DNA from 3 places in the Geodermatophilus sp. DSM 44513 genome. Region 2 is predicted to be linked to each of the others. Evidence: riboswitches for the same ligand, from Rfam matches in the RefSeq annotation. Region 2 holds a riboswitch; each other region holds the start of a gene.
The links. Region 2 has a riboswitch for thiamine pyrophosphate ahead of RTG05_RS00400 (purine-cytosine permease family protein). Riboswitches for the same ligand answer to the same signal wherever they lie in the genome.

Region 1: it holds a riboswitch for thiamine pyrophosphate, as region 2 does, so the genes downstream of both, RTG05_RS10245 (sodium:solute symporter family transporter) here and RTG05_RS00400 (purine-cytosine permease family protein) in region 2, are expected to answer to the same signal.
Region 3: it holds a riboswitch for thiamine pyrophosphate, as region 2 does, so the genes downstream of both, RTG05_RS19850 (purine-cytosine permease family protein) here and RTG05_RS00400 (purine-cytosine permease family protein) in region 2, are expected to answer to the same signal.

What each region holds. Positions count from the first base shown of each region.
Region 1 covers NZ_CP135963.1:2,108,179-2,115,490, forward strand. Annotated here, with positions in the region: gene RTG05_RS10235 (acyl-CoA reductase) at 1-1,437, opposite strand, end outside; gene RTG05_RS10240 (LuxE/PaaK family acyltransferase) at 1,434-2,609, opposite strand; gene RTG05_RS10245 (sodium:solute symporter family transporter) at 2,606-4,045, opposite strand; TPP riboswitch at 4,035-4,147, opposite strand; gene RTG05_RS10250 (hypothetical protein) at 4,223-4,477, opposite strand; gene RTG05_RS10255 (DUF427 domain-containing protein) at 4,716-5,510, shown strand; gene RTG05_RS10260 (oxidoreductase dimerization domain-containing protein) at 5,583-5,798, opposite strand; gene RTG05_RS10265 (phosphorylase family protein) at 6,006-6,218, opposite strand; gene RTG05_RS10270 (nucleoside phosphorylase-I family protein) at 6,343-6,672, opposite strand; gene RTG05_RS10275 (FecCD family ABC transporter permease) at 7,146-7,312, shown strand, end outside.
Region 2 covers NZ_CP135963.1:78,439-85,750, reverse strand. Annotated here, with positions in the region: gene RTG05_RS00425 (MarR family winged helix-turn-helix transcriptional regulator) at 1-70, shown strand, start outside; gene RTG05_RS00420 (superoxide dismutase) at 261-890, shown strand; gene RTG05_RS00415 (Nramp family divalent metal transporter) at 1,044-2,336, shown strand; gene RTG05_RS00410 (TenA family protein) at 2,434-3,051, opposite strand; gene RTG05_RS00405 (TenA family protein) at 3,074-3,673, opposite strand; TPP riboswitch at 3,707-3,821, shown strand; gene RTG05_RS00400 (purine-cytosine permease family protein) at 3,810-5,147, shown strand; gene thiO (glycine oxidase ThiO) at 5,144-6,268, shown strand; gene thiS (sulfur carrier protein ThiS) at 6,259-6,459, shown strand; gene RTG05_RS00385 (thiazole synthase) at 6,465-7,277, shown strand; gene RTG05_RS00380 (thiamine phosphate synthase) at 7,274-7,312, shown strand, end outside.
Region 3 covers NZ_CP135963.1:4,098,067-4,105,378, reverse strand. Annotated here, with positions in the region: gene thiD (bifunctional hydroxymethylpyrimidine kinase/phosphomethylpyrimidine kinase) at 1-464, opposite strand, end outside; gene RTG05_RS19875 (thiamine phosphate synthase) at 461-1,048, opposite strand; gene RTG05_RS19870 (thiazole synthase) at 1,045-1,875, opposite strand; gene thiS (sulfur carrier protein ThiS) at 1,883-2,080, opposite strand; gene thiO (glycine oxidase ThiO) at 2,071-3,237, opposite strand; gene thiE (thiamine phosphate synthase) at 3,234-3,998, opposite strand; gene RTG05_RS19850 (purine-cytosine permease family protein) at 3,995-5,374, opposite strand; TPP riboswitch at 5,363-5,475, opposite strand; gene RTG05_RS19845 (DUF5999 family protein) at 6,040-6,243, opposite strand; gene RTG05_RS19840 (sensor domain-containing diguanylate cyclase) at 6,591-7,312, shown strand, end outside.

The sequences.
Region 1 (7,312 bases), 2.0 Mb from region 2:
CCACCGGACCAGGGCGGCGAGGCTGCCCCGGCCGTCGTGGTGCCACCCGGCGGCCGGCTGGGGCATCTGCCCGACGGCGCAGACCCGGTCCACGCCGCACCGGCCGAGCAGCGACGCCCAGGCGTCCAGCCGCTCGGGTGCGCACGCGACGCCGGCGGTCTGCAGGTGGTGGCGCAGCGGCAGCAGCAGCGGGACGACGTCCTCGAGGGCGTCGACCGGGTGCACGCGCACCACCCGGTTCAGCGGTGAGGGCGCGAACCGCTCGGGCCGCTCCTCGACCACCACCGTCCACGCCGTACCCGGGCTGCTGGCGATGACCTGCACCCCCGGGTCGTCGTAGGAGCGGAGCTCGTACTGGGCGCGGACCGCGGTCACGGCCGCGTCCTCCTCCAGCCTCAGCCGGGCCCGGGGCCGGGCCTGCTCGTAGCGGTCCATCTCCGCGGCCAGGGCCGCGGCGAAGGCCCGTGGGTCGACGGCTCCGCCGCGCTCGACGAACACCACGTGCGGGGACAGGCAGCCCTGCTGGTCGTACTGGGACACGTCGCGGGCGACGCGGCGGGCCGTCTCGGCGTAGCGGGTCAACGCCAGCGCCTCGGAGCCGACGACGGCGAAGCTGACCTTGTGCCCGTAGGGCACGAACGGCACGCCCACCGGCACCCGCCGGGCCAGGCTCTCGGTGGCCCGCAGGCCGGCGGTGGCCGTGACCGCGTCGGAGCGGGCGAAGGCGGCCTGCTCGACGTCCTCGGCCCCGCCGGGCCAGTGGACGACGGCCAGGCACCGTCCCAGCCCCGGGTCCTCCTCGGCGACGGTCTGGGCGAACAGCACGGGGAACAGCGGCTCGGCGCCGGCGGACTTGCCGAGCGTCGCGGACTTGACGAGGAGGGCGCAGACCAGGTTCCAGGCGGGCAGGCCGGGCACGTTGCCGGCGAAGACCTGGGTGGTCAGCCGGGGCCCGTAGGCCCGGGAGAGGCCCCCCGCCCGGTTGGGCTGGAAGCCGTCGAGCACCAGCGGGTTGTCGAAGTCCTGGGCGAGGAAGCGCAGCAGCCGGTCCCGGCGGAAGGTCCTCAGGTGGTCCCTCAACCCGCGGCGGACCATGTCCGGGGCGTACCCGGTGATCCGCGGCAGCAGCTGCTCGGCGGTGCGGCGCTGTGGCAGGTCGGGGTCGGACCAGCGGGCCACCACGCGGCCCACCGTCTCCAGCACTTCCATCACCGGGCGGTCGGCCAGCACCTCGGCCTGGGCCCGCAGCAGCCGCTCGCACAGCACCTCGACGAGCGCCGGCGTCACCACCGGCCCGCGCAGCGGCACGTCGCCCACGCGGCGCGTCGTCCACTCCAGCGCGGCCAGCTCGGCGTCGTCCAGCTGCGGCAGGAAGCAGGCGTCCACCGCCTCGACCGGCTCCGCCCCCTCGAGCGCCCGCGGGTCCAGCAGGGTCACGACCGGCCTCCCTCGTTCGCCGCGAGCAGCTCGTCCAGGGCGAGCGAGCACCCCCGGGCCGCGCTGCCCTGCGCCCGGCCCAGCAGCACGAACCCGCCTGCCGGGCCGCCCTCCGCGAGGTGACCGACGTCCTCGGCCAGGACGGCCAGGACCGAACCGCGGTTGGCCAGGTCGTGGTGCACCAGCAACCCGCGCTGCCCCGGCGGCACCGGCCGGCCGGTGCCGGCATCCACCGCCTGCACGCGGGCCCACGGCGGCACGGCCTTGACCCGTGGTGCCGGGTCCCGCCCGAGCCACGCCCGCCGCAGGGACGTGTCGTAGTACTGGGTGCTGATCTCGGTCATCCCGTAGTAGTTGACGCACCACGCGTCCGGGACGCCCAGCCGCTGGCCGAGTGCCGTCCGCAGCGCCTCGGCCGGGACCTCCCGGGACCGGCCCTTGAAACCGCCGGTGTCCAGCACCCGGCTGCCGGGCGGCAGCCGGAACGCGGTGCCTGCCGCCTCCAGCGCGTCGAGCAGGTGCACGTAGGCGAAGGAGGTCCCCAGCAGCCCCACCGGGACGCCGTCGCGCTCGGCCGCCGCCAGGGCGGCGAGGAGCCCGTCGAGGTCCAGCCCCTCGGCGCCGACGAAGGTGCCGCTGCCGGCGGCACCGAAGGAGTCGACCAGTCGCTGCAGGAAGTACGCCAGTGAGGAGTGCGGCTGCTGCTCCGGCGGCGGGTTGAGGACCAGCAGCCGCAACTGCGCCCGGTCCGGCAGGAACCACTGCCGGAAGCCGGTGCGCAGCGAGGCGTCGTACAGGTGCAGGTGCGGGTGGTGGTTGCGCCCCCGCCGGCCCGGGTCGGTGCTGCCGCTGGTCGTGAACACCGCCGCAGCCTGCTCCGGTGGTGCGCACGACAGCGTCAGCTCCCGGAAGGCGCTCAGCGGCACCGGCGGGATCTCCCGCCAGCCGCGCACCTGCCCGGGCTCTGCGCCGCGCGCCCGGCAGTAGCGCCGGTAGGGGCGGTTGCGCTCGTACTGGTCGGCGAACAGGTCCAGTGCGAGCCGGTCGAACTCCGCCTCCTGGGCCTGCGTCGGGCCGCCGTCGTCCCGGGTCTGCGCCGACGCCTCGATCCAGGCGAGCAGCCGCCGGTCCAGCTCACCGAGCTCGGGGACCGTGGGGGACCGGCCGTTCACCGGGCCACCCGCTCGTCCACGGGCCCGTCCAGCGGCCGGACCCGGCGCGGGAGTTCCCGCAGGTCGGTGCTGCGCCGGCCGAGGAGGGAGACCAGCACCGTCACCGCGGTGGACGCCGCCAGGGCCGCGGCGAAGGGCGGCAGCGACAGGCCGTCGGCGAACGTGGCGACGTCGACCGCGGCGGCGAGGGACCCGCCGGCGACCAGACCGTGCGCCAGGGCGCCGAGGAGGCCGGCCACGGCTCCGGCGACCGCGGCGGCCGGGGTGGTGCGGCGCCACAGCCCGAGGAAGGCCGGCGCGATCGTCGCCGCGCACAGCAGGTCGGCGACCAGGAACAGCCGGAGCACCGAGATTCCCTGGAAGGCCACGAGTGCCGGCACCACGGTGAGCAGCACCACGAGCAGCCGGGCGCCGCGCAGCCCCCACCGCGGCGCCTCGGTGACCACGGCCGCGGCGAGACCGCCCTGCAGCGTGTCGACGGTGGAGGTCACCAGGGCCACCGTGAAGACCAGGACGACGACCAGCACCCACTGCTCGGCCCCGGCCAGCAGCGCGAAGAAGGGCACCGGCGGGTTGCCGAGGTCCACCGCCGAGGCCGCGGCCAGCAGGCCGACCACCCCCGCGGGCAGCACCACGAGGACGCGCATCGCGGCACCCAGCAGCGCCCCGCGGGTCAGGGCCCGCTCGTCGCGCGCGGACCACACCCGCTGCCAGTAACCGTTGTGGAACAGGCTGGTGGCCAGGACGGCGACGACCAGGGTAGCCGCCCCCTCCAGCCCCGCGCCGTCGACGGCGAGCAGCCGCCCGGCGTCCTGGGGCCCCGAGTCCGGCAGCGCGCGGACGACGGCGATACCGACCACGCCGAGCAGCAGCAGGAGCAGCCAGCCCTGCCACGCGTCGGTGCGGATGGAGGCCCGCAGTCCCCCGTGGGCGGTGTACAGCGTGGTGACCGCGGCGACGGCGACCACGCCCACCCGCGGGTCCAGGCCGGACAGGCGCCCCAGCACCGCCCCGATGGCGGTCAACTCCGCGGCCAGCGCGACGAGCATGTACCCCAGGGAGATGCCCAGCACGTACGCGTGCATGACGCGTCCGAGGCGCAGCCGCACGAACTCCACGAGGTTGTGCCCGCGGGGGAGCAGCGCCCGCAGGCGGCGGCCGAGCAGCACCAGCGCCAGCAGGGGCAGGGTGATGGCCACCGCGTAGCCCACCACTCCAGCCAGGCCCACCGAGGCGCCCACCTCCGGCGGCGCGAACAACACCCACGCGCCGACGCCGGAGGCGAAGAAGGACAGCCCGAGGGCGCCGCCGCCCTGGGTGCCCCGGGCGACGGCGAACTCCTCCAGGTCCCGGTCGCGGCCGACCCCGAGGCCCACGCCGGCGAACAACAGCAGCACGGCGGCCACGGCCACCGCGGTCAGGGCGGTGCCCACCACGTCGAGTCCCTCCGCCGGCATTACCCGGTCAGGTTCCTGCGGTCGGCGACGCGTCCAGCCGCCCTCTCAGCCCGGTCCGCCCGAGCTCCCGTGTCTGCAGGACTAACACTACCCAGGCACCGCGCGGTCGCACCGGGCGGAGGGCGCCTGCCGCGCCGGCGGGCGACCGATCAGCGGTCACCACGCGGGGGAGGGGAGCCACCCGCCGGCGGCGGCGCGGAAGTGCTCCGGGGGCAGCCGGCCGGCTCCGGCCGGGACCGACCCGAGCAGCGGGACGCCCACCCGTGGCAGGTCCGCGAGGTTGCAGCGCTCGGCCATGCCCGGCTCGGCCGGCCAGGATCCGACGACCAGGCCGGCGGGTTCCAGGCCGCGGGCGCGCAGCGCCTCGACGGTCAGTCCGGTGTGGTTCAGCGTGCCGAGCCCGGCAGCCACCACGACACCGGATGGGGTCTGGCCGTGTCGTCGCTAGACGCCGACCGACTGCCGGCGGGCCCGCCAGGTCCGGCTCCGTCCCGTCGCCCGGCCGCACCCCCCGGGCAACGGCGGCGGAGCCTGGACAGCCCCCTCGTCCCGGGGGAGGCTGGCGTGCGCGGCGTCGTCCTGGACGTCGCGACCGGCCGGCTGAGCCGGGTCCGGTGAGCCGGCGCCCGAGCAGGAGAGGAGAGGGACCGTGTCGCTGACCCTAGGCACCGGGCCGCTCGCGCGGCCGTCGGCGGGGCAGCTGAACGCCGACCTGTGGTCGGTCGCGCCCGCGCACGCGCTGTTCCTCCACCCCGTGCAGGAGCGCATCCGGGGCATCCTCGGCGGGGAGACGGTGGTGGACACAACCGGCGCGGTGATGCTGCACGAGACGGGGCTGCTGCCACGCTGGTACCTGCCAGAGGCTCACGTGGCACCGGGCGTCTTGGAGCCGAGCGACACCCGCACCACCTGCCCGTTCAAGGGCGAGGCCGTGTACTGGCACCTGGCGGTCGACGGCCGGCGCGTGGCCGACGCGGCGTGGTCCTACCCCGACCCGGTGGAGGGCTGCCCGCCGCTGGCCGGCCTGGTCTCCTTCCCCTTCGAGGCCCTGGACACCTGGCTGGTCGAGGACGACGTGCAGATCGGCCACCCGCGCGACCCGTTCCACCGGGTCGACGTCCGCCGCTCGTCCCGGCACGTGGTGGTCCGCGTGGGCGGGCAGGTGGTCGCCGAGACCGGCAGCCCGTTCGCCGTGGTCGAGACCGGCCTGCCGGTGCGCTGGTACGTGCCGGGGTCCGACGTCCGGCCCGGCGTGCTGGAGCCGAGTGCCACGACGACGGTCTGCGCGTACAAGGGCGTGGCCACCTACGAGCACGTCGTGGTCGACGGGCACCGGTACGACGACGTCGTGTGGTGCTACCGCGAGCCGCTGCCGGAGGCGCTGCCGATCGCGGGACACCGGTCCTTCCACGGGGACGGCGTGGAAGTCGCGGTCACCACCTGAGCCGCCGGTCGGGCGAGCCGAGGCAGCTCTGCAGCGGGTCCGCGACGCCCGAGGTCGGCCCGGCCCGGTCGGTCAGGACACGCCGCGCTCCTGCTCGAGCAGGCGCAGCCAAACCTCGCTGAGGGTCGGGAACTCCGGTACCGCGTGCCAGCGGGTGTCGACGGGCACCTGGCCGACGATCGCGATGGTGGCCGCGTGCAGCAGCTCGCCGACCCCAGGGCCGACGAACGTCGCACCGACGAGCAGGCGGCTGTCAGCGTCGATGACCAGCTGGGCGGTGGCGTGCACACCCTGGCCCTCCCCTGACTGCTGAGCACCGGGTGCTCGTGCTCCGCCGGGAGACCCAGACGACGGGCGGCGCCCGATGAGCGCGGCCAGCCGGGGCGGTCGGCCGGAGCCGACGCCGGCCACCCGAGCCGCGCAGACCGGTCCGACGACCGCACCCGCAGCCCGTGACGCGACGGCCCAGGAGGGCCTTGGCGACGGCACGGCCGCTCAGGGCAGCCGCTCCAGCAGCCGCACGAGGAGGCTGCCGAGACCGCTGGCCGCGGCTCTGCCGGCGGAGACGACCTCGCCGGCGTCCAGCGGCTCGCCCGTGACACCGGCTGCGGCGTTGGTGACCAGCGACAGGCCGACCACCTCCAGCCCGGCGGCGCGGGCCGCGATCGCCTCCAGTGCGGTGGACATGCCGACCAGGTCGGCGCCCATCGTGCGCAGCATGCGGATCTCGGGGTCTCGAAGTGCGGTCCCGGCAGCGCGGCGTAGACGCCCTCGGTCAGCGACGGGTCGAGCTCGCGGGCCAGGGCGCGCAGCCGCGGGGAGTACAGCGCGGTCAGGTCCAGGTGGTCGGCGATGAGGACGACCTGTCCCACCCGGTGGTCGGGACGCAGCCGCCTGCGGCGTTGGTCAGCACGACGGTGCGTACGCCGGCCGTGGGTGCCGTCCGCACTCCGTGCACGACCGGTTCCACGCCGCGACCCTCGTAGAGGTGCGTACGCCCCAGGAAGAGCAGCACCTTGCGCTCACCGACCCGCACCGACCGGATCTGTCCGCCGTGCCCGAGCGCGGTCGGAGCGCTGAAGCCGGCGAGGTCGCCGATCGCCACCGAGGAGGCCGCCTCGCCGAAGGTCCCGGCAGCGGGTGCCCAGCCCGAACCCATCACGATGGCGACGTCGTGGTCACTCCCGAGGGCGTCCTCGAGCTGCTCGGCGGCCCGGTCGGCGAGGCGGAGGGCGTCTGCGGGACGTGGAGGTGTCGGCCCGGCACAGCCGCCACGCTAGGTGCCGACCTGGGAAGTGGTTCCACGCCGGTCGACGGCACGACCGTCCCAGCGCCGTGCTGGTCGCCTGACGACCACACCCGGCGCCCACCCATGGCCTCCGGAGCGCGCGTGGCCGGGGACACGCCACGTGATCGGGTGCTCCGGGCGCGCTTCTTGTCGCGGGTGGGCCCGAGGACGGTCGGGGACGACCGGAGGGTTCCGCGGCGGTTGGCGATCAGCACCGGTCCCCGCGGACGGTCGACCCCCCTGGCTGCGGCCGCTGACGGGGAGGATTTGACACGGCGCAACAGGTTAGGCAAGCCTCACCTCATGCGAGGCTGGATGTCCCGCGATCGCCCCCGGTCCGGGCACTGATGGCGGTGCTCGTCGCCCGCCCGGCGGCCGTGCGCCCGGACGGGGGGGACCGCCGCCGCGGGCTCCTCTGCCGCGCGGGCTCCCGTGCGGGGGGCCTGGTGCTGTTGCTGGTGCTGCTGCTGGGCGTGTGTCTGCTCAGCCTGCGGGTCGGCTCGGTGGAGCTGTC
Region 2 (7,312 bases):
GCTGGATGCCGCCGAGCTGGCCGCGGTGGAACGCTTCCTGCACGCCGTCCTCGACGACCCCGGGCACTGACCCGAGCAGCCATTGTCGCGATAAAGGCCGGAGGGGTGGCCATTGTCGCGATGAAGGCTGCTCGGGGGCCTTCCGCGCGCGGAACGCCGGAGGAGGTGGTCTGGCCCGGGCGGGCCACGGGTCGGCCCCGACGTGTCAGGGGCGCGGGGCAGGACCACCTGCGTCCAGCACGCGCGACGGAGGGAACCCGATGCCCGACTACCAGCTCCCCGACCTGCCCTACGACTACGGGGCGCTGCAGCCGCACATCTCCGGCGAGATCATGGAGCTGCACCACTCCAAGCACCACCAGACCTACGTCACCGGCGCCAACACCGCGCTGGAGAAGCTCGCCGAGGCGCGCGCGAACGACGGGCTGGGGACGGCGAACCTGCACGAGAAGAACCTGGCGTTCAACCTGGCCGGGCACGTCAACCACTCGGTGTTCTGGCCGAACATGAGCCCCGACGGCGGCGACCGCCCCGACGGCGAGCTGGCCGCGGCCGTGGACGACCAGTTCGGCTCCTTCGACGCCTTCCGGGCGCACTTCACCGCCGTCGCCGGCGGCGTCCAGGGCTCGGGCTGGTCGATCCTGGCCTGGGACTCCGTGGGCCAGAAGCTGCTCATCTGCCAGCTCTACGACCACCAGGGCAACCTCGCCGTCGGCCTGGTCCCGCTGCTCATGCTCGACATGTGGGAGCACGCCTTCTACCTGCAGTACCGCAACGTGAAGACCGACTACATCGACGCGTGGTGGAACGTCGTCAACTGGGCCGACGTCACGCGGCGGTTCACCACGGCGCGCACGGCCACCGCGGGGCTGATCGTCCCGGCCGCCTGAACGTGCTCCCGGGGCCGCGGGGACCCGCGGCCCCGGGACGTCAGGGCAGCCTCACCTCGGCCCGCGCGGGCCACGCCCTGGCCCGACCGTGACACCCCCGGCGGGCAGGACAGCAGCGACCACCGCGCACCGCCCGTCCCCTGCGAGGCCCCCGTGTACCTGTCCAAGACCGAGGCCGCCGTCCTCCCGACCACCCTGGTCGCCGGCCCCCGCCGCCCCGCGCAGCCGACCGCGCGGCGGCGGATCTGGCCGCTGCTGGGCCCGGCCTTCGTCGCCGCGGTCGCCTACGTGGACCCGGGCAACTTCGCCACCAACTTCTCCGGCGGCGCCTCCTTCGGCTACACCCTGCTGTGGGTGATCGTCGCGGCGAACCTCATGGCGATGCTCATCCAGAGCCTCACCGCCAAGCTCGGCCTGGCCACCGGCCGGGACCTCGCCACCAACTGCCGCGAGCAGCTGCCCCGCCCGGTCACCCGCGGGCTGTGGCTGCAGGCCGAGGCGGTCGCCATCGCCACCGACCTGGCCGAGATCGTCGGCGGCGCGGTCGCGCTCAACCTGCTCTTCGGCGTCCCGCTGCCGATCGGCGGCCTGATCACCGCCGTCGTCGCCTTCGTGCTGCTGGCCGCGCAGTCCCGCGGGCACCGCCCCTTCGAGCGGGTCATCACCGGGCTGCTGCTGGTCATCGGCGCCGGCTTCGCCTACACGCTGGTCGGCTCCGGTGTCGACGTGGGCGGCATGGCGTCGGGGATGGTGCCCTCCTTCGCCGGCCCGGACAGCCTGGTGCTGGCCGCCGGCATCCTCGGCGCCACGGTCATGCCGCACGTCATCTACGTGCACTCCGCGCTCACCCCGGGCCGCTACGGCGACGTGGTCACCGCCGGGCGCACCCGCGAGGGACGGCGCGGGCTGCTGCGCGCCCAGCGGCTGGACGTGCTGGTGGCCATGGGCGTGGCGGGGCTGGTCAACGCCGCGATGCTGGTCATCGCCGCCCAGCTGTTCACCGGCTCGGCCGAGCAGGCCGGCTCGCTGGAGGGCGTGCACGCCGGGCTGGGCGACCAGCTCGGTGCCGGCGCGGCGCTGGCCTTCGCCCTGGCGCTGCTGGCGTCGGGCTTCGCGTCGTCCTCGGTCGGCACGCACGCCGGCCAGGTGGTCATGGCCGGCTTCCTCAAGCGGCACATCCCGGTGCTGGTCCGCCGGCTGGTGACCCTCGCCCCGGCGCTGCTGGTGCTGGTGCTCGGGGGCGACCCGACCACCGCGCTGGTCTGGTCCCAGGTCGTGCTCAGCTTCGGCATCCCGTTCGCCCTGGTGCCGCTGCTGTGGCTGACCAGCCGGCGCGACCTCATGGGCGGCTGGGTGAACCGGCGGGTCACCACCGTCGCCGGGTGCGTCGTCGCGGCGCTGATCATCGCCCTCAACGGCCACCTGCTGCTGGGCTTCGTGCTCTGAGCCCGCTCGCTCCACGGCCGAGCGTGTGCGCCGCCGCCCTGCTCCACCCGTCGGGAGGGGGCCTCGGCGCACACCGTCGCCGTCCGGCGAGCGCCCGTCAGGCCCCGCGCCAGGCGGCGTCGAAGAAGCCGACCTCCAGTGCCATCGCCCGCCGGTACGCCGTCCGGACGGCGGGGACGTCGGCGGCGTGCGAGTCCAGCAGCCGCTCCAGCGTGCCGGCCAGCGCGTCGAACCCCGGGTCGGCGTAGGTGGTGACCCACTCGGCGTAGTCCCCGGCGCGCCCGGGCGACAGCGAGCGGCCCAGGTGCGCGTACAGCCGCATGCACGGGGTCATCGCCGCGCAGGTCGCACCGACCCCGCCGAGGGACGCCGTGGCCAGCAGGAAGTCGGTGTAGGCGGTGGTCGCCGGCAGCGGCTGCACGCCGGCCAGGTCGATGCCCCAGCGGGCCGCGTAGCCGGCGTGCAGCGCCAGCTCCTCGCGGACCCCGGCGAGCAGGTCGGCGAAGGCGTCCAGGGTGGCCCGGTCGGGGCTGTGCGCCACCCCGAGGGCGTAGCCGCGGGCGAAGGACTCCAGGAAGAACGCGTCCTGGGCGACGTAGCCGGCGAAGCGCTCCCGCGGCAGCGTTCCGTCGCCGATCCCGGCCACGAACGGGTGCGCCAGCGCCGCGGCGGCCAGGTCGGCGTTCGCCGCCCACAGGTCGGCGGACAGGCTCACAGCGCCGCGTCCAGCGCCGTGCTCACAGCGCCGCGTCCAGCGCCATGTCCCAGAAGGCCACCTCGGCCGCGACCACCTCGGCGAAGGTCGCGTCGGCGTCCGGCGCGGGCGTGCCGTCGGCCGCCGCCGCCAGCCCGGCGACGTAGCCGGCGAACCCCGGCGTCGTCCAGTGCTCGACGAACTCCCGGTACCCGGGCGCGCCGGGCCGCGCGTGCGACCACGCGTCCAGGTAGGTGCGCTCGATGGTCCACAGCGCGGTCAGCGCCGTCCCGGCGTCAGCGGCGTCCAGCCGCCCGAGCAGCTCCGCGTAGCCGGCGGTGGCCGGCCGGGCCGGCGCCCCCAGGTCCAACCCGCGGACGGCGGCCTGCTGCTCGAACCAGGCCAGCTCCTCGACCAGCGCCACCAGCCCGCCGGCGAGCACCGCCTGCGCCGGCCGGGGCGCGCGGGCCAGCAACCGGGCCTGGAAGCGCAGCAGGTCGGCGACGAAGCGGGCGTCCTGCACCAGCCAGGTGTCGAAGGCGGCGACCGGGACGGTCCCGTCGCGCACGGCGTCGAGGAACGGGTGCCGGGTGGCCCGCCGCCAGTCGTCGGGGGAGCGGGAGGGGAGGTCGGCGACCGGCACGGCGGGGACTGTACGGACCGGGTCTAGGGTGGGCGCTGCACGTGCGGGAGCTCGGGCACCACCGGGCTGAGAGGGCGACTCGAGGCGTCGCCGACCGCTGGAACCTGACCGGGTAATGCCGGCGTAGGGAGCAGTCATGAGCACGTCGAACGCCGTCCCCGCGACCGGGGAGGCCCCCCTCACCCTCGCCGAGGCGCCCGCCCCCGTCCTCGGCCTGCGGGACACCTTCGGCCTGTGGGCCAACCTGGGCGTCAGCCTGCTGCTGCCGGTGGCCGCCGTCTTCGTCGTCCTCCCGGGCCGGCCGCTGTCGACCACGATCGGCGCCATCGTCGTCGGCGCCGTCATCGGCGCCACGCTGCTCGGGCTGGCCGCCGCCGCGGGGGCGCGCGAGCGGGTGCCCACGATGGTGCTGCTGCGCGGGCTGCTCGGCCGGCGCGCCTCCGCGCTGCCCACCGCGGTCAACCTGGTGCAGTGCGTCGGCTGGGCCACCTTCGAGATCGTCATCATCGCCGAGGCGGCGTCCCGGGTGCTGGACGCACCGCGGTGGCCGTTCGTGCTGCTCGCCGGGGTGCTGGCCACCGCGATGGCGCTGCGCCCGCTCGGGGTCGCCCGGGTGCTGGCCCGCTACGCGATCTGGGCGGCCCTCGCGGCGGTGGTCTACCTGTTCGTCAACGTCCTGGCCGAGCCGCTGCCGCCGCTGACGCAGGGCGCGGCCACCTCGTTCTGGACGGCGGCCGACATCGTCATCGCGCTGCCGGTCTCCTGGTTCCCGCTGGTCGCCGACTACACCCGGCACGCCCGCAGCGCCCGGGCCGCGGGTGCCGGCGCGGGGCTGGGCTACGGCCTGGCCACGATCGTGATGTTCACCCTCGGCGTCGTCGCGCTGGCCGCCTACGGCAGCGCCGGGTTCGACGTCATCGACGCGCTGCTGGCCGTCCCGCTGGGGGCCCTGGCCGTGCTGGTGCTGGTCACCGTGGAGCTGGACGAGGCCTTCGCCAACGTCTACTCCACCGCGGTGTCCGCGCAGAACATCGTCGCCCGGGCCGACCGGCGGCTGCTGGCCGTCGGCGTCGGCACGGTCGCCACGCTGCTGGCCCTGACCTTCGACATCGCCGCCTACGAGCCGTTCCTCTTCCTCATCGGCGCGGTGTTCGTGCCGCTGGCCGGTGTGCTGCTCGTCGCCTACGCCAGCACCCCGCGCGGGGCCTGGGACACCTCCGACACCGCCCCCGCACGGCCGGTGTTCCTGCTGCCGTGGGCGGCCGGCTTCCTCGCCTACCAGCTCACCCTGCCGACCTACTTCGCCGGCCCGGGTGCGGGCTGGACGGCGTGGTGGGCCGCCCGCCAGGCCGACCTGGGCATCGACCCGGCCAACGGCTGGTCGGCGTCCCTGGTCGGCCTGGCGGTGGCGGTGTCGCTCACCGCGCTGGTCTGCCTGCCCGGGGTGCTGCGCCGGCGGAGGGCGGCGGCATGACCGACGTCGCGGTCGCCGGCGGGGGGCTGATCGGGCTGGCCACGGCGTGGCGGGCCGCCCGGCGCGGGCTGTCGGTCACCGTCGTCGACGACTCCCCCGGCACCGGGGCGTCGGCCGCGGCGGCCGGCATGCTCGCCCCGGTCACCGAGGCCGGCTACCGCGAGGAGGCGCTGCTGCGCCTGGGCCTGGCGTCGGTCGAGCGCTGGCCGGCCTTCGCCGCGGAGCTGCGCGAGGCCACCGGGGCCGACGTCGGCCTGCGCACCGCCGGCACCCTCGTCGTCGGCTTCGACTCCGACGACGTGCAGGAGCTCGCCGCGCTGCACGCCTACCAGTGCGAGCTGGGGCTGGCCGCCGAGCGGCTCACCCCGCGGGAGGCCCGCCGCCGCGAGCCCGCCCTGACCCAGCGGGTGCGCGGCGGCCTGCTGGTCGCCGGCGACCACTCCGTCGACGGCCGGGCGCTGCACGCCGCCCTGCTGCGCGCGGCCGAGGACGCCGGCGTGCGGCTGGTGCGGGAGCGGGTCACCGCGCTGCGGGTGGACGGCGGCCGGGCGGCCGGGCTGGAGACGGCCGACGGGGGCACGGTGCTGGCGGGCGCCGTCGTCCTGGCCCTCGGGGCGCACAGCGGCGGCCTGCCCGGGGTGCCACCCCTGCCGGTGCGCCCGGTGAAGGGGCAGGTCCTCCGGCTGGCCGGGGCGGCGGACCTGCTGGAGGGCACGGTGCGCGCGCTGGTCCGCGGCCGGCACGTCTACCTCGTCCCCTACGCCGGTGACCGGCTGGTGGTCGGCGCCACGGTCGAGGACCGCGGGTTCGACCCCACCGTCACCGCGGGCGGGGTGCACGACCTGCTGCACGACGCGATCGACGTCGTCCCCGGGATCGGCGAGTGCGAGCTGGTCGAGACGCTGGCGCGCTGGCGGCCGGGCACCCCGGACAACGCCCCGCTGCTCGGCCCCGGCCCGCTGCCCGGGCTGGTGCTGGCCACCGGGCACCACCGCAACGGCGTGCTGCTCACCCCCGTCACCGCCGAGGTGACCGCCGAGCTGCTGGCCACCGGCACGCTGCCGGAGCTGGCCGCCCCCTTCACCGCCGACCGGTTCGAGAGGCAGTCGTCGTGGAAGTGACCGTCAACGGCGCGCGCACCGAGCTGGCCGCCGGCGCCACCGTCGCCGACCTGGTCGCCGCCCGCAGCGGTGGGCACGACCGGGTCGCCGTCGCGCTCAACGGGGACGTCGTCCCGCGCAGCAGCTGGCCGGCGACGCAGCTGTCCCCCGGCGACACCCTCGAGGTGCTCGCCCCCACCGCAGGAGGCTGATGACGATGACCACACAGGACCTGGCCCCGGCCCTGGAACGCGAGGAGGCCGCCGACCCGTTCGCCATCGCGGGGGAGACGTTCACCTCCCGGCTGCTGCTCGGCACCGGCGGCGTGCCCAGCCTGGAGACCCTGGAGGCCGCGGTGCGGGCCTCGGGCAGCCAGCTGGTCACCGTGGCGCTGCGTCGGGTGGAGGCGTCCGCCAGCGCGTCCATGCTCGGGGTGCTCGACCGCTGCGGCGTGCGGCTGCTGCCCAACACCGCCGGCTGCCGCACCGCCCGCGAGGCGGTGCTCACCGCCCGGCTGGCCCGGGAGGCCTTCGGCACCGACTGGGTCAAGCTGGAGGTGATCGGCGACGAGCACACCCTGCTGCCCGACGCCGTGGAGCTGCTGGACGCCGCCGAGCAGCTGGTCGCCGACGGGTTCACCGTGCTCGCCTACACCACCGACGACCCGGTGCTGGGCCGGCGGCTGGCCGACACCGGGTGCGCCGCGGTGATGCCGCTGGGCTCGCCGATCGGCAGCGGCCTGGGCATCCGCAACCCGCACAACGTCGCGCTGCTGCGCGCCGCCGTCGACGTCCCGGTGGTGCTGGACGCCGGCATCGGCACGGCCTCGGACGCCGCCCTGGCCATGGAGCTGGGCTGCGACGCGGTGCTGCTCGCCTCGGCGGTCACCCGCGCCCGCGACCCGGAGCGGATGGCGCTGGCCATGCGGCAGGCGGTGGAGGGCGGCCGGCTGGCCCGGCTGGCGGGCCGGATCCCCCGCCGCTGGCACGCCGAGGCCTCGACCTCCTTCGAGGGCCTGCCGGACCTGTGACCGCCCTGCCCCGGCTGCTGGTCGTCACCGACCGG
Region 3 (7,312 bases), 610 kb from region 2:
GCCAACGTGCGGATGGGGACGTCGAGCAGCACCTCCGCCTCGCGCAGGTTGGGGGTGACCACGGCCGCGTGCGGAAACAGGGCTGTCCGGTACAGCTGCTCGGCCTGCGGTTCGAGCAGCCGGTCCCCACTGGAGGCCACCATGACGGGGTCGACCACGAGCCGGGGGAGTCGGCCGGCCGCGGCGAGGTCGGCGACGGACTGCACGTTCTCGGCCGTGGCCAGCATCCCGGTCTTCACCGCCGCCACGGGGAGGTCGTCGAGCACCGCGTCCACCTGGGCGAGGACGAACTCCGCCGGTACGGGGTGGATACCGCGGACGCCGCGGGTGTTCTGGGCGGTGAGTGCGGTGATGGCCGAGGTGCCGTAGACGCCGAGTGCGGCGAAGGTCTTCAGGTCGGCCTGGATGCCGGCGCCGCCGCTGGAGTCCGAGCCGGCGATGGTGAGCGCCACCGGTGGGGTCATGCGGCCGCGTCCTGCAGGGCGGCGAGGTAGGCCGAGACGGTCGTCGGGCTGCGCATGATCGGCCCCATGACGGCGATGCCGTGCGCCCCGGCGGCCAGGCAGTCGGGAACGTCGGCCGGCCGGATGCCGCCGAGTGCGTAGGCCGGTGGCGCCCCGGTGATCAGCGAGGCGAGCCCGGCCGGTCCCAGCGCCGGTCCGTATCCGGGCTTGGAGTCGGTGGGGAAGACCGGGGAGATCATCACGTAGTCGCAGCCCTCCCGGTGTGCTCGTCGCAGTTCGTGGCGGCAATGGCAGGAGCGCCCGACCAGCGCCGGCCGCGGACGCGGCAAGGAGTCGGCCGCGGCGAGGTGGACGGCCTCGGCGCCGGCGCTGCCCGTGGCGCCGGCGCGGATCAGCACGCCGTCGACCGGGGCGAGCAGCGGGCGCAGCTGCTCGGCCAGGCGGTCGCGGTCGTCGTCGGGCAGGTCCTTCTCGCGGAGCACAATGGCTCGGGCGCCGCTGTCGACGGCGGCGGCGATCGTGTCGACCAGCGACCCGGAGCACTGAGTCCGGTCGGTGAGCACCAGCAGTGGGGGCAGCCTCACAGCTCGGGCAGCCCGTCCATCGGGGTGGAGGCCTGGGCGTGCCAGCGGCGCGGGATGCGGCCGGCCCGGCGGGCCAGCCGGCCGGCTTCGACGGCGTGGCGCATGGCCAGGGCCATCTGTTCGGGATCGCGGGCCCGGGTGACGGCGGAGGTCAGCAGGACCGCGTCGCAGCCCAGCTCCATCGCCAGTGTCGCGTCGGAGGCGGTGCCGATGCCGGCGTCGAGCACGACCGGCACCTCGACCGCCTCGCGCAGCAGGGCGATGTTGTGCGGGTTGCGGATGCCCAGGCCGCTGCCGATCGGCGAGCCCAGCGGCATGACCGCGGCGCAGCCCGCGTCGCCCAGACGGCGGCCCAGGATGGGGTCGTCGTTGGTGTAGGCCAGCACCGTGAACCCGTCGGCGACCAGCTGCTCGGCGGCGTCCAGGAGCTCGACCGGGTCGGGCAGCAGGGTGGTCTCGTCCCCGATCACCTCGAGCTTCACCCACGGGGTCTCGAACGCTTCACGGGCCAGCTGCGCGGTGAGCACCGCCTCGCGCGCGGTCTGGCAGCCGGCGGTGTTGGGCAGCAGCCGCACGCCGCACCGGTCGAGCACCTGCAGCAGTGCGCCGCCGGGCACGGCCTCCATCCGGCGCAGGGCCACCGTGACCAGCTCGGTGCCGGAGGCGCGAACCGCGCGCTCGAGCACCTCCAGGCTGGGCGCACCCCCCGTGCCTAGCAGCAGCCGGGAGGTGAACGTCGCGCCGGCCACCAACAGCGGGTCGGTGTTCTCCGGACCCGCTGTCGCCGACCGCAGGTCCGGGGTGGTCGGTGCCGTGAGTTCGGTCATCTGCTGGTCACCCTCCTGCCACTGCGGTGAGGATCTCGACGTCGTCGCCGGCGGCGAGCACGGTGTGGGCCCACGCGCTGCGCGGCACCACGGTGCGGTTCACCGCGACGGCGACGCGGCGCTGCTGGGCGTGTCGGGCCAGCAGCTGGGCCACGGTGGTGCCCTCGGCCAGTTCGGTGGGCGTGCCGTTGACGGTCAGCTGCAACTGTGGTCACCTCCGGAGGCCTGCGCGGCCGGGGTGCGGTCAGGGGGCCGCAGGCTGGCTCGGTGTGGGGTGAAGGGCACGGCGAGCTGGGGAAGTCGGCCGGAGATCAGCAGGTCGGTGATCACCTCGGCGGTGACCGGGGTGAGCAGCACGCCGTTGCGGTAGTGGCCGGTGGCCAGCACCAGCCCGGGGAGTTCGGTCGGTCCGAGCAGCGGGGCGTTGTCCGACGTGCCCGGCCGCCACCGGGCCAGCACCTCCACCAGCTCCAGTTCGCTGACCGCCGGTACGACCTCGATCGCGTCGCGCAGCAGGTCATGCACGGCGCCGACGGTGACGGTGGCGTCGAAGCCCCGGTCCTCGACCGTGGCGCCGACGACGAGCCGGTCCTCGGCGTAGGGCACCAGGTACACCTGCCGGCCGCGGACCAGCGCCCGGACAGTCCCCGCGAGCAGGCCGGCGGCGCCGCGCAACCGCAGGATCTGTCCCTTGACCGGGCGCACGCCCACCGCAGGCATGCCGGGCAGCGCGCCGGTGCGCGCGCCCAGCGCCGCCACGACGGTGTCGCCGCGCACCTCGGCTCCGTCGGCCAGCTGCAGGCCGGTGACCCGGCCGCCGGTGACGCCCAGTGCGGCGATCCGGGCGCGCCGGATCCGCACGCCGGCCGCCTGCGCCGCGGCCAGCAGTGCCGCGTGCAGCGACCGCCCGTCCACCGAGTGGTCACCGGCCACGGCCAGGCCCCCGCGCAGCCGGGGGGTCAGCGAGGGCTCGCGGCGGCGCACCTGGCGAGGGGTGAGCCGCTCGACGGCCAGCCCGAGCTCGTCCTGGTAGGCGTGCAGGTCCTGCAGTGCCCGCATGTCATCGGTGTCGAAACCGACGACCACGGTGCCGGCCGTGCGCAGCCCGACGTCGATTCCGCTGGCCGCCTGCACGTCAGTTACGAATGCGGGAAACCGTTGCAGCGAGGCCTGGCACAGCGCCAGCAGCGCCTCCTCGCCGTAGGTGACCTCGCTCACCGGCGCCAGCATCCCGGCCGCTGCGTAGGAGGCGCCGCTGCCCGGCGCCTCGTCGATCACGGTCACTGGCAGCCCGCGCTGCGCGCACCGCCAGGCCACGGCCAGCCCGATCAGGCCACCGCCGGCGACCACAATTTCGCTCATCGGGGCCCCGACCGCCGGCCGCGCTCGGCCGGGCCTGGTTCCGGGCGTGGTGGTCGGCTCTGCGGCGCGCCCCCGAGCGCGGCCAGCAGCGCCCGGGTGGCCAATCCTGGATCCGGCGCGTCGGACACCGCGGAGACCACGGCCACCCCGGCGGCCCCGGCTGTCAGCAGCGCGGGGATCCGGTCGGCGGTGATGCCGCCGATGGCGATCACCGGAACGGCGACCGCTTCCGCGACCGCCGCGACGCCGTCGACACCCAGCGGGTCCGGCAGCCCCGGCTTGGTTGCGGTGGAGAAGGCCGGGCCCACCCCGAGGTAGTCCGCGCCGGCCGCCACCAGCTCGGTGGCGGCCGCGGCGGTGCGCGCCGTGCCACCCAGCAGATGGGCCGGCCCGGCGACCGATCGCGCCGCGGCCACCGGCAGGTCCCCGGCCCCCAGGTGGGTGCCGGCTGCGCCGACGGCCAAAGCGATGTCGACCCGGTCGTTGACCAGGCATGTCGCTCCCCGTCGGCGGCAGACCTCCACGACCCGGGCGGCGAAGTCGTACAGCGCCCGGTCCGGGCAGAACTTCACCCGGACCTGCACGATCCGCGCGCCGGCCGCCACCGCCGCGGAAACGACAGCCAGGGCGTCTCTGCCCTCGCGGGCGTCGGTCAGCACGTGTAGTCCGCTGATCCGCCGGCGAACCTCGGCGCCCCGGTCCGGGTCGACCGGAATCGGTGCGTTGGTCCGGCCGGCGGCGAGCACCCGGCGGCCGGTCATCGGACGGCCTCCGATCGGGCGAGCGTGGACCGGGGCCGCCGGCGGCGGGCGAACAGCCCGCCGAGCAGGCAGAGCAGCGCGGTGAGGACGGCGGCCACCGCGAGGCTGACCAGCGACGCCGACCAGCCGTTGGCCGGATCGATGCCCAGGTCGGCCTGGCGGGCGGCCCACCACGCCGTCCAGCCGGCGCCCGGCCCGGTGAAGAAGGTCGGCAGGGTGAGTTGGTAGGCGACGAAGCCGGCCGCCCACGCCAGCAGCGGCCCCGGGCGCGCCGGGGCGGTGTCCGATACGTCCCAGCCGCCGCGCGGCAGCAGCCAGTAGGCGACGACGAACACCCCGACGAGCGGGACGAACACTGCGCCGATCAGGAATAGGAACGGCTCGTAGGCGACCAGGTCCACCGCGAGTGCGAGCCCGGTGGCCACCAGCCCGACGCCTGCGGCCAGCACCCGGCGATCGAGGCGACCCACGATGTTCTGCGCCGAGACCGCAGTGGAGTAGACGTTGGCGAAGGCCTCGTCGACCTCGACCACCAGCAGCACCAGCACGGCCAGCAGTCCCAGCGGCACGGCCAGCAGCGCGTCTACGACGTCCAGACCGCCCCGGCCGTAGGCGACCAGGGCCAGCACACCCAGGGTGAACAGGGCCACGGTGGCCATCCCGTAGCCGACAGCGACACCGGCGAACGCCGCCCGCCCGCGCCGGACGTGCCGGGTGTAGTCCGCCGCCAGCGGAAACCACGAGACCGGCAGAGCGATCACGATGTCGGCCGCGGTCCAGAACGATCCGGCTCCGCCCTCGGTGACCGGCGGCAGCGGCCGGGAAAGCACCTCGGCGAACAGGTAGACGATCGCGGCCAGCGCCGCCCACACCGCGTAGCGCGCCAGCACCCGCACCGCCCCCAGCGGGCGCAGCGCCATCAGCGTCGCGAGTGCGCCCGCGACCAGCACGAACGGCCAGCGCGGCGCACCCAGCGCCCGCGAGGCGGCCTCGGCGATGATCCACACCTCGAACGCCGCCCAGCCCACGCACTGCACCACATTGAGGGCGGTCGGCAGCCAGGAGGTCCGCCGGCCCAGCAGCCCCCGCATCAGCACCATCGCCGGCACGCCCTCCCGGGCGCCGGCCGCCGCGCCCAGGCCCAGCAGCACCGAGCCGATCACCGCACCGGTGACGATCGCGCCGATCGTCACCGACAGCGGGCGGTCGGCGAGAACCACGTACGTGGCCGCCACCGGCAGCAGCAGGCTGATCCCCAGGCTGCCCCACAACCCCACCGTCTCCCCGAGGCCCAGCATCCGCGGCGGCGGCTGCGACAGTGTGATCGGGGCATCCCCCGACGACGTGGTGGCACCGACGGCGCCCGACGGGCTCATGCTCGCTCCCTACGCCGGCATTACCCGGTCAGGTTCCAGCGGTCGGCGGCACATCAGCCGCCCTCTCAGCCCGGTTGTTCCGAGCTCCCGCACATCGCCCTTGCAGCCTAGCGAGGCGTCTACTCCCCGGGTACCGCAGGGCCAGGGGGATAGAGGTTCACTGGCACTCCTGGTGTGTTCTTCAGGGACAGTGGCGATTCGCAATAGGCCTGAGCTGTCGACGGCACGACAGTCATCTCGGCTCGAGGATCCTCACGTCGACGAGCACCACCAGAGTGACTCATGGGCGTGAAGCGGACGAACCTGCCGACATTGCGGGAGAGCCTGAATGCCACCACGGTCTCGGCCACATCGAGGTCTTCAACGGCATCGGCGCATGACGCAGTTCGAAAGCCGCTGCTGCGTCTAACTAGCGGCAAGGTTCGGCGATCTGCCCCTGCACGTGGACAGGACGGTTGTTCGCACTCAAGGGAGGATGAGAGTGGCGGGTCAGGCCACAACGAGTGGTCCCCCCGCGGATCCCAGGCCTCGGCCCATGTCCAGGTGCCCCGCAGTCACTTGCCAGGGGGCCTGCTTTGCGCTCTCCTCGAGCCGGGCCGGACACGCCGGATGTCGTGCCTGGACAGAGCTGAGACGGGTCGGCCCGCGGCGGGCGCAGGCGGTGCTCAGCGACTGGCTAGCTCCGGCCTGAGCCAGGTGTGGTGGTGCCGGACGGCCCTGCCGTCGGGGAGGAGTTCCCTGTCGTCATCGAAGAGGATCACGCCGTTGCAGAGCAGGTTCAAGCCCTGCTCGGGATGGGCGCTGACGGCAGCCGCCAACTCACCCGTGTCGCTGGTCACGTGGGGCCAGGGGGTTCCGTGTCGGCACATCGGGATCTCATCCGCTGGGGGTACCCGGGGGAGCGGGTGGAGGTTACATTCTGCACCCGACCAGTTACCGAGCGGGAACAGTCTGCACCCGGAGTTCACATGACGTCGCGTGACGCAGACCACAATCTCGACCGATCGGGGTTGTGGTGCTCTCACCATGCTGAGCTCTGTGGCGCGACGTCAGATTGGGACGAAGACCTTCGTCAAGCGACGGTCCGCACATCGCCACCGAAGACACCGTCCGCTCCTCAGGCGGCAGCGACCGCGGCGAGGGGTATGGCCGGCGGGACGACTCTGCCGACACGAATCCACAGGCAGCGGTCCCGGACACCCCGACGGGGAGTGACATGGAGCCGTTGACCGGCCTGTTGCGGATCCTGACGACGATCCTGTTCGTGGGTCTGGCGGCGACGTCGTTGGTGCTGTGGCGTCGGCGGCGCGATGCCCCGGCGAAGTGGGCGGCGGTGAGCTTTGCGCTGCTCGCAGGCGCCACCACCGCCGGGGTTCTGCTCCCCGATACGGGCGGGGACGCGGTCCAGTGGGCACAAAAGGTCAGCGTCGCCGCCCTGGTTGCCTTCCCGTATTGCCTGCACCGGTTCGCGGTCGCCTTCACCGGGGTGTCCAGACTGGTGGAGAGGCTGGCCGCGGCGGCCACGGTCGCCCTCGTCGCCGCCACGCTGATCCTGCCGCCCATCTCGGAGGCGGGCGAGCCGGTACCGGCGTGGTCGCCGTGGTACATCGGCGCGGTCCTCCTCGTGTGGACGGGGCTGTCCCTGCTGGTCGCGGTGCGACTCTGGTCCTCGGGTCAGGGGCAGCCGAACGTGGTGCGCCGGCGCATGCGCCTGCTCGCGTACGCGTCGGTCGGACTCAGTTTCGCGCTCCTGACCGCCGGCTCCAGCCGGGACGTCTCCAGCCAGTGGCCGGGGCTGGTCGTGCAGAGCCTGGCCCTGGCCAGCACTGTCTCGTTCTGGGCGGGGCTGAATCCCCCGCGTCTGCTGTTGGCGTCCTGGCGTCAACCCGACGAAGCGGACCTCAACAAGGCTGTGGAGAGCCTGGTGGCGGCTACCAG